Regions from separate parts of the Frankia sp. CgMI4 genome, predicted to be linked through region 1. Evidence: riboswitches for the same ligand, from Rfam matches in the RefSeq annotation. Region 1 holds a riboswitch; the other holds the start of a gene.
What was found. A riboswitch is a leader RNA that binds a small molecule or an ion and turns the genes downstream of it on or off. The one in region 1 is predicted to bind thiamine pyrophosphate.
Positions count from the first base shown of each region.

Region 2: another riboswitch for thiamine pyrophosphate. It lies ahead of thiC (phosphomethylpyrimidine synthase ThiC); the one in region 1 lies ahead of Manayef4_RS02340 (thiazole synthase).

Region 1 covers NZ_MAQZ01000014.1:39,342-45,018, forward strand. Annotated here, with positions in the region: gene Manayef4_RS02330 (hypothetical protein) at 1-534, opposite strand, end outside; gene Manayef4_RS02335 (Stk1 family PASTA domain-containing Ser/Thr kinase) at 625-2,775, opposite strand; TPP riboswitch at 3,045-3,158, shown strand; gene Manayef4_RS02340 (thiazole synthase) at 3,310-4,167, shown strand; gene thiH (2-iminoacetate synthase ThiH) at 4,164-5,330, shown strand; gene Manayef4_RS02350 (FAD-dependent oxidoreductase) at 5,370-5,677, shown strand, end outside.
Region 2 covers NZ_MAQZ01000061.1:4,664-8,785, forward strand. Annotated here, with positions in the region: gene thiC (phosphomethylpyrimidine synthase ThiC) at 1-1,432, opposite strand, end outside; gene Manayef4_RS24100 (hypothetical protein) at 1,329-1,577, shown strand; TPP riboswitch at 1,564-1,671, opposite strand; gene Manayef4_RS09115 (ATP-binding cassette domain-containing protein) at 1,817-3,433, opposite strand; gene Manayef4_RS09120 (ABC transporter permease) at 3,430-4,122, opposite strand, start outside.

The DNA.
Region 1 (5,677 bases):
CAGCGGCCGGGCGGCCCGGGTCATCCTGCCCCGGCCGGAGACACCGCAGGCAGAGACACCGCGGGCACCGGTCCGGCGTACCCACCGCGCGTCGACCGGATCGTTTCCCGGCAGGTCAGGATCGACGCCCTCGGGAGGCGTGCGTGCGGGACGGGTTCTTGTGGGACGGGCCTCGGTCTCGTGGCCCTTCACGGAGGTGCCGGGGGAAACGGCGGCGGGGGAACGGACGGGATCGCATGCCGGGGAGCCGGTGACGGCGGCGAACAGCTGTCCGCGCAGGGCGGCGTGCCGTGCCGGATGCAGCCGCGGTGACGGCAGGTCCCGGAGGGCCGCCACGGTGTCGATCAGCCGCGCGTCGGTCTCGTCATACGGGGGGCGCTGTCCGTCCAGCAGGTCGGCGACCCGCTCGGCCCGCCGTCCACCGCCGGCCATGCCCCGCCACGACGACTCCCGCCACCACGACGACTCCCGCCACCACGACGTCGGCCGCCGCGGGCCGGCGGGCCACCGGCCACGACCACGCGCTGCCTTCACGCCGTCGTCCCCCCGGGGAAGCGGTCGCGGATCTTTCGCCCACCGCGCGATTCGTTGCACAATATGATCAACCTGGTGGAGGATGGCGGCTCAGCCGAGGGGGTCCCACGTTGTGTTGACGTGCACGGTACTTCCTTTTTCGATTTTGCTCCCGGCCTTGGCGGACTGCGATGTCACCCGGTCGCCCGGCCCGCCGATCCAGCCGATACGGTCAATCTTCAACCCCCGGCGCTGCAGGATGTTCTCGGCTTCCCGGTAGCTCTTCCCGACCACGTTCGGCACCGGGACCTGGATCCCGCTGCCGTCGCCCCCGGAACCGTCACCGTTGTCGAACCCGTCGGCCTCGGCTACGGTGAGGGTGACGGTGCCGCCGGGTGAGATCGGCTGCCCCACGTCGGGAGAGACCCCGAAGACCTCACCGGGCTGCACGGCGTCGTTCACGGCGTCGGTGCGCTGCACCACGAGGCCGATGTTCAGGCCGACGAGCTCGGCCTTGGCCTCCTCGAACGACTTGCCGATGATGTCGGCCGGCACCGGCTTCGTCGCGGGGCCCGTCGAAGTGATCACGACGACCTGGTCCTTCGGCTTGAGCGCGGTGCCGGCCCCGGGGTTCGTACCGATCACATGGCCCGCCGGCACCGTGTCACTGGACTGTGGGCTCAGGCCGCCGAGGGTCAGGTCCACTTCGGCCAGCCGGGCCTTGGCCTGGGTCTCGGTGAGGTTCGCCAGGTCCGGCACGCGCACCGTCGCGGGGCCGGAGCTCAGCCGCAGGGTGATGAGCGCGCCCTTGTCGACCTTCGATCCGTCCCGGGGATCCTGCTGGGCGACGTGGCCGACCGGTACCGTGGCGCTGGCGACCGGGTCGAGGTAGGTGAACTGGAAGCCGGCGTCGCGCAGCATTTTCTCGGCGTCGGATCTGCTCAGGTTCGTCAGCAGCGGGACCTCGGTCCCTCCGCCGGACAGGGAACGGAACGCGAGGATCCCGAGCAGCAGGACCAGGACGGCCATGCCACCGACGACGACCGGGATGAGCCCTCGGGAGCGTGGCGATGCGGCGGCCCGTCGCCGCCCGCGCCCGCCACCGCCCCCGAGATAGGCCGTGGCGGTCGGCGAGGGCGGGGAGGCGGATCGATAGAGCGCGCCGGTGCCTGGCTGGCCCGGCCCGGCACCGGCGAACGCGCGCTCCGCGGCGGCCCCCGGCCCGGCGCCCCGGGAGTCGTCGTAGTCCTCGGCCTGGAACGGCTGGGTGTACCCGGGCTCCTGGGGGTACCCGGGCTCCTGGGGGTACCCGGGCTCCTGGGGGTACCCGGGCTCCCGGGCCCCTGAAGGCCGCTCGGCCAACCCGATCCGTTCGATCTCGCCGGTGAACCCGCTCGGGTAGGCGTCCTGCGGGGGCAGGAACGGCTCGATGCGCCGCAGCTCCGCCAGCAGGGCCGCACCATCGACCGGCCGGCGCGCCGGGTCGCGGGCGGTGGCCCGGAGAACAAGACCGTCCAGCTCGGCGGGAATGCCCTCGATCATGGTGGACGGCGCCGGCACGTCGCCGTGGACCGACTGGTAGGCCACCGACATCGGGGTGGCGCCGCTGTGCGGGAGCTGCCCGGTCAGGGATTCGAAGAGCACCACACCGGCGGCGTAGACGTCGCTGCGGGTGTCGGCGACGCCGTGGGTGACCTGCTCGGGGGCGAGGTACCCGACAGTGCCCATCACCACGCCGCCGGTGAGTGCCTGGGTGGGCTGGCTCACCGGACGGGCGAGGCCGAAGTCCGCGACCTTCACCTGGCCGTCGTCACCGAGCAGGATGTTCTCGGGCTTGATGTCGCGGTGGATGATGCCGGCGGCATGCGCGGCGGCGAGGGCCTCGATCACGGGCTCGATGATCTCGATGGCCTCGGTGACCGGGAGCCGACCCCGGGCGCCCAGGTGCTGGCGCAGCGACCGGCCGCGCACCAGCTCCATCACCAGGTAGTTGACCAGACCGGCGGGGATGTGGTCGGAACCCTGGTCGAGGATGGAGACGACGCGCGGGGTGTTGAGCCGTGCCACGGCCTTGGCCTCKCGATGGAAACGGGTGACGAACTCCGGGTCGTGATTGAGAGTGGGATGCATGACCTTGAGGGCGACGAGCCGGTCCAGCCGGTTGTCGTGCGCGACGTACACCGTCGCCATCCCGCCGACGGCGAGCCGTTCCTGCGCCGTGTAGCGGCCGTCGAGAAGCCGACCTACGACGGGGTCGGCCACGGTGGCATCCACGAGGGAGAGTTTACGATCGTTGTCGAAGGATGCCGCTACCGAGCCCCGCGAGGTTAACCCGGATACGTCGTTCGAGCGAGAAGTACCTCGTCGCGCAGCATGGTGTCCACCGGGTGAAACCCGGGTGCCCACATTGAATCGGTTCTCAAGGCCGCGATGATCGTCGACGGGCGTGGRTCAGTGTCGCAGATCGGCGTCGCAGATCGGCGTCGCGGCGGGACACCCGAAGCCGCGGCCAGGAAGCAGCGGTTACACTGTCGATTGCTCCGGGGAGCCCACGGACGTGGGCTGAGAGGCTGGCCAGTATCCCGTCGGCGACCCGTATACCCGATCGCGGTCATGCGCGCGTGGGGAGGATGAAAGATCGTGTCGCAGCACCCCCTACGTCCTGCCGGTTCCCGTCCCGGCGATTCTCCCCCCGACGGTTCCTGTCCCGATGGCCTCGCCGGTGGAGGTTCCGCCGTCGGCGGCGGGGGTGGTGGTGAGGCCGGACCCGGTGCCGCGGGGGCGGACGATCTCGTCATCGCCGGGCGGGCCTACGGCAGCCGGCTGCTGATCGGCACCGGGAAGTTCGCGAGTCACCGGGTGATGCGGGACAGCCTCGTCGCATCCGGTGCCACCATCGTCACCGTGGCGCTGCGCCGGGTCGACATCGGCCGGATCGGTGACGGCGACGTTCTCGACTTCATCCCGCCGTCGATGACCCTGCTGCCCAACACCTCGGGCGCGGTGGACGCGGCCGAGGCGCTGCGGCTGGCCCGCCTCGGGCGGGCGGCGACGGGCACCGGTCTGGTCAAGCTGGAGGTCACCCCGGATCCGCGCACCCTGGCGCCGGATCCGCTGGAGACCCTGCGCGCCGCCGAGCTCATGGTGGCCGACGGCTTCACGGTCCTGCCCTACTGTTCGGCCGACCCGGTGCTGGCCCGCCGGCTGGAGGAGGTCGGCTGCGCCACCGTGATGCCGCTGGGCAGCTGGATCGGCTCGAACCGCGGGCTGCGCACCCGGGACGCGATCGAGGCAATCGTGGCGAGCGCCGGGGTGCCGGTGGTCGTGGACGCCGGGCTCGGGGTGCCCTCGGACGCGGCCGAGGCGATGGAGATCGGCGCGGCCGCGGTGCTGGTCAACACCGCTATCGCGGTGGCCGCCGATCCGGCGCGCATGGCGCGGGCCTTCGCGCTCGCCACCGCCGCCGGCCGGTTGGGTTTCCTGGCCGGCCGAGGGGCTGCCGGCCCGGCCACGGTGGCGTCCGCCTCCTCCCCGCTCACCGGGTTCCTCGGCGCCCACCCGTCACCGGCGTCCCACCCGTCACCGGCGTCGCCCGTGCCCTCGGTGTCCCGGGCGACGTCCCCGGCTGCGGTGGTGGGCGAGGCGTCCAGGTGAGCGCCCCGCCAGGGGAGTTCRCGCGCGAACTTGCCGGTCACGACCTGGCCGGGCTGTCCGCGATGTCGCGGCGGGCCACGTCCGCCGAGGTGGACACGGTGCTGCGGCGGGTTCGGCCCGGATCCGGTGGGTCGGCCACCCCCCGGATCGGTCTCGCGGAGCTGGCGATCCTGCTCTCACCCGCGGCCACCGCCCGGTTGGAGGAGCTGGCGATTGCCGCCCGGGAGGCGACCCTGCTCCGGTTCGGTCGGGCGGTCCGGCTGTTCGCCCCGATGTACGTGTCGAACGCCTGCCTGTCGTCCTGCACCTACTGCGGCTTCGCCAAGGGCCTGCCGGTGGTGCGCCGCACGCTGGACCTTGAGGAGGTGGTGGCGGAGGGACGCCTGCTGGTCGACCGGGGGTTCCGTCATCTGCTGCTCGTCTCCGGCGAGCATCGCGTCGAGGTATCGGCCGACTACCTCGTCGCGGTGGTCGAGCGGCTACGGCCGATGTTCCCCTCGATCAGCATCGAGACCCAGACCTGGTCGGACGACACCTATGCCCGGCTGGTGCGTGCCGGGTTGGAGGGAGTCGTCCATTACCAGGAGACCTACGACCGGGCCCGCTACGCCGAGGTGCACGTCGCCGGCTGGAAGCGTGACTACGACCGGCGGCTGTCCTCGTTCGAACGGGCCGCGCGGGCCGGGGTGCGCCGGCTCGGGATCGGCGCGCTGCTCGGGCTCGCCCCGGACTGGCGCGCTGACGTGCTCGCGCTGGCCGCGCACGCCTCCTTTCTCTCCCGTCGCTACTGGCGGACCGAGGTCTCGATCGCGCTGCCGCGCATCAAGCCGAGTGCCAGCGGGTTCCCGCCGGTCGTCGTCGTTGACGACGCGGAGTTCGTCCAGGCGTACGCGGCCCTGCGCCTGTTCGAGCCGGACCTCGCGCTGTCGCTGTCGACCCGGGAGCCGGCGGTGCTGCGCGACGGGCTCGTCCGCATCGCCGTGACCACCATGAGCGCCGGCTCCTCCACCGAACCCGGCGGCTACACCACGCCCGGCACGGCCCAGGAACAGTTCTCGATCTCCGACGAGCGTTCGCCGGCACAGATCGCCGCGATGCTCGCCGAAGCCGGGTACGAGCCGGTGTGGAAGGACGCCTTTCCGCTTGTCGACCCGGTGCGGTGACGGCGGCCCGGCGTCGCGGGTCGTCGATAGTCTGCTCGAATGCAGCGAATAGTCGTCGTGGGCGCGGGAATGGCGGGGGGCCGGGCCGCCGCCGAGGTGCGCGCGCGTGGTTTCGCGGGAGAGGTGATCCTGCTCGGGGCGGAGCCGCACCGGCCCTACGATCGTCCGCCGCTGTCCAAGGCGGTGCTCTCCGGCCGCATCGACGACACGACGTTGCCCTTCGACCTCGACGGGGTCGAGGTGCGCCTCGGACGGCGGGCGACGGGCCTGCGACCGGGCACTGTGGAGACCGACGCGGGGCCGCTGGACTACGACGGCCTGGTGCTGGCGACGGGAGCCGACCCGGT
Region 2 (4,122 bases), on a different contig from region 1:
TCTTGTAGGCGATAACGCCGGCCTTGACGTCGTCCCGGTCGGGCAGGCCGAGATGCTCCTTCGGGGTGACGTAACAGAGCATGGCGGTACCGGCCCATCCGATCATCGCCGCCCCGATCGCGGAGGTGATGTGGTCGTAGCCGGGGGCGATGTCGGTGGTCAGCGGCCCGAGGGTGTAGAACGGCGCGTCGTGGCACAGCTCCCGCTGCAGCTGCACGTTCTCCTCGATCTTGTTCATGGGCACGTGCCCGGGTCCCTCGATCATCACCTGGACGTCGTGCTCCCACGCCACCTGCGTCAACTCGCCCAGGGTGGCGAGCTCGGCGAGCTGGGCCTCATCGTTCGCGTCCGCGATGGACCCGGGCCGCAGGCCGTCGCCCAGAGAGAACGTGACGTCGTACGCGGCGAAGATCTCGCACAGCTCGGCGAAGTGGGTGTAGAGGAAGTTCTCCTCGTGATGGGCCAGGCACCAGGAGGCCAGGATCGAGCCGCCGCGCGAGACGATCCCGGTCCTGCGCCGCGCGGTCAGCGGCACGTAGCGCAGCAGCACCCCCGCGTGGACCGTCATGTAGTCCACACCCTGCTCGCACTGCTCGATCACGGTGTCCCGGTAGACCTCCCAGGACAGCTTCTCCGGCCGGCCACCGACCTTCTCCAACGCCTGGTAGATCGGCACGGTCCCGACCGGCACCGGCGCGTTACGGATGATCCACTCACGGGTCAGGGCGATGTCCGACCCGGTCGAGAGGTCCATCACGGTGTCCGCGCCCCAGCGGGTCGCCCACACCATCTTCTCGACCTCCTCCTCGATCGAGGAGGTAACGGCCGAGTTGCCGAGGTTCGCATTGATCTTCACGAGAAACGCACGGCCKATCGCCATCGGCTCGGACTCKGGATGGTTCACGTTCGCCGGCAGCACGGCCCGCCCCGCGGCGATCTCCGCCCGCACCGTCTCGACGGGAAGACCCTCCCGCAGGGCGACGAACTCCATCTCCCGAGTGATCTGACCGCGGCGGGCGTAGCCCAGCTGGGTTATGGAAGGCCGTCCCGGCACCGCCCGACGGGGCACTCGCACCCGCCCGTCGAGATCCGTCCCGCCGAGACCGAGCGTCCCAGAACCGGGCGTCCCAGAACCGGGCGTCCCAGAACCGGGCGTCCCAGGACCCRATGTCCCGGTCCCGGGAACGGTCCGCCGCTCATCCGGCGCGGTGTCGCCACGCTGGGCGATCCAGCTGTCCCGCGTCGCCGGCAGACCCCGGCGCACATCGATCGTCACCCCCGGATCGGTATATGGACCGGAGGTGTCGTACACCACGACGGTGTCACCCGTGGTCAGCACGATCTCCCGCATCGGCACCCGCAGATCGGGATCCGCTCCGACCAGCCAGGTCTTGCGGCTGCCCGTCRGCGGACCCGTCGAGACCGCCGTCATCCCCGCGGCCGAGACGGACGACGAGGAGGACGAGGACGAGACGGACGGGGAGGATGCGGCGGACGACAAGGATGAGGTGGACGGGGACGAGGTGACGGCCTTCGAGGTGGACGAGGACGAACGGTCGGTACGCGACACCATGTAAGACTCCCTACGCCGGCATTACCCGGACAGGTTCCTGCGGTCGGCGGCCCCAGCCGCCCTCTCAGCCCCTTGGCGGAGCTCCCGCGATCAACTTCGACGCTTGTCGACAGTAAGACACCGCCGGCCCGCTCGCCACCCCTTCCGGTTCATCCGACGCATGCCCTACACCATCGGGCGACGTGAAGAGCCCTGTTCMGCCGGACCCCGGTTTCTCTGCGTGGCGGGGAACGCCGGACCAGCTCAGCGGTCCGGGGCCGCCGCCGGCCCGGAACTCCCGCCCAGGTAGGCCGTCTCGATGAGCTCGGGATGCGCGATGAGATCCGCCGCGCTCGCCGACAGCGCGATCCGGCCCCGGTCGAGAACGTAGCCACGGTCGRCCACCTGCAACGCGAGCGAGACGAACTGCTCGACCAGCAGCACGCCGGTCGACGTCTCGAGGGCGATCGTGCGCAGCAGGGCGAGCAGCTGCGGCGCAATCCCGGGTGCCAGGCCGAACGACAGCTCGTCCACCAGCAGCAGACGCGGTCTGCGCACCAGAGCGACGGCCAACGCGAGCCGTTGCCGCTCGCCCCCGGACAGTTCTCCGGCCGACCGGTCGAGCAGGCCGCGCAGCACCGGGAACCAGTCCAACACCCGCCCGATCTCGCCGGATGAGCGCCGGCCGGCCGCCAGGCGCAGGTTCTCGCGGACGGTCAACCGCCCGAGTGATCCTCGTCCCTGCGGTACGACCGCCATCCCCCGGCGGGCGAGTGTGCTCGGCGCGGCCCGGCGCGACCGGTCATCGAGGACCTTGACCCGTCCCCTCRACGGCGTCAGCAGCCCCGCCGCCGTGCGGATCAGCGTCGTCTTGCCCGCGCCGTTCGCTCCGAGCAGCGCCACGATCTCCCCGGCACCGACGGTGAGCGACACGTCCCGGAGCACCGGAACTCCGTCGTATCCGCTCGTGACCCGGTCGAGTACGAGCAGATCGCCCCCGCCTCGGCCGGGGGCCGGCGCCGGGGTGGAGGCGGGCACGGAGTCGAGAGCAGGCACGGAGTCGAGAGCAGGCACGGAGTCGAGAGCAGACACGGAGTCGAGAGCAGACACGGAGTCGAGAGCAGAGGCCGAGCCGGGCCCGGGTCCCGGGGCGGTCCCGGCGCGGTCGCCGCCGTCGGGCCCACCACCGCCCAGATAGGCAGCGCGGACCGCCGGATCGGCGCGCACCTCGGCGGATCGACCGCGCGCGACGACGCGGCCCCCGTCCAGGACGAGGACGTGGTCGCATACGTCGAAGACGAGCTTCACGTCGTGGTCAACGAGCAGCACGGCGATGCCGTCGGCGGCGATGCGGCGCAGCCGGTCGGCGAGCGTCCGGCGGGCGGCCGGGTCGAGACCCGCGGCCGGTTCGTCCAGCAGCAGGACCTTCGGCCTGGCGACGAGGGCGCGGCCGAGAGCCACCGAGGACCGCTCGTCGTGGGAGAGCGTCGACGGCAGGCGATCGGCGATCGTGGCGAGCCCGAGCGACCGGGCCGGATCTGGCCCGGTCGCGGGTCCGGGTGCCCGGGGCGTGACGACGGCCAGGTTCTCCCCGACCTCCAGACTGTCGAAGAGTTCCAGCGCCTGGAAGGTGCGGGCGAGCCCCAACCGCAGCCGCTCATGCGCCGGCAGTCCGACGAGCACGGCACCGTCCAGCGTGACGGTACCCGCGCTGATCGACRCAAACCCGGTGAGGGCGTCGATCAACGTCGTCTTTCCGGCTCCGTTGGGTCCGATGAGCCCGGTGATGGTGCCTGCCGACAGAGTGAAGGAGACATCCTCGAGGATGCGCGTGCGGCCCTGGTCGGCGGCGAGCATGTCGACCGCCAGCAACGCCGTCACGGGGCTCCGCCCGGGTTGACCGGATGCGGGGTCAGGCTCGGCCGGCCCTGGTCCGGCGGCTGCGGGTGTCGCACGTGATCTCCTCGACGCGTTCGCTGCCCAGGACCGGTCCGATGCGTGCCACCCGACCGATCCGCGCGGCCCTGATGATCGGCGCGAGCCGTCCGATGCGGTCGGTACGCGAGCCCGGCCGGACGTAGCACCGCCAGCACCACGACGGCGATCCCGCACAGCACGGACTGGTACTTGCCGAGCCCGGCAACCTGGTCCAGCACGATGAACACGATTCCGCCCGGCACCAGCAGACCGCCCAGCAACGCTCCGCCGACACTCGTCACCCCGCCGGCGGCCGCGATCGCCAGGAAGAACAGCGAGGCCGTGACGCCGAACGAGTCGAAGGACAGACGTCCCTGGCCGTAGCCGATGAGGCAGCCGCCGAGACCGGCGATCGCGGCGGAGAGGGTGAAGGCGAGCACCTTCGTACGACGGACGTCGATCCCGGCCGCGGCAGCGGCCCGTTCGTTCGCGCGCACGGCCAGCATGCGCCGGCCCAGGTCCGCGGTGCGCAGCCGGGCGACTCCGTAGCAGCACGCGGCGAGCACGGCCAACGCCAGCAGCCCGTACTGCGGCCGGGGGAACCCGGCACCGGCGAGCCCGAGATCGAGGCCGAAGATCTTCGGACTCGGTAC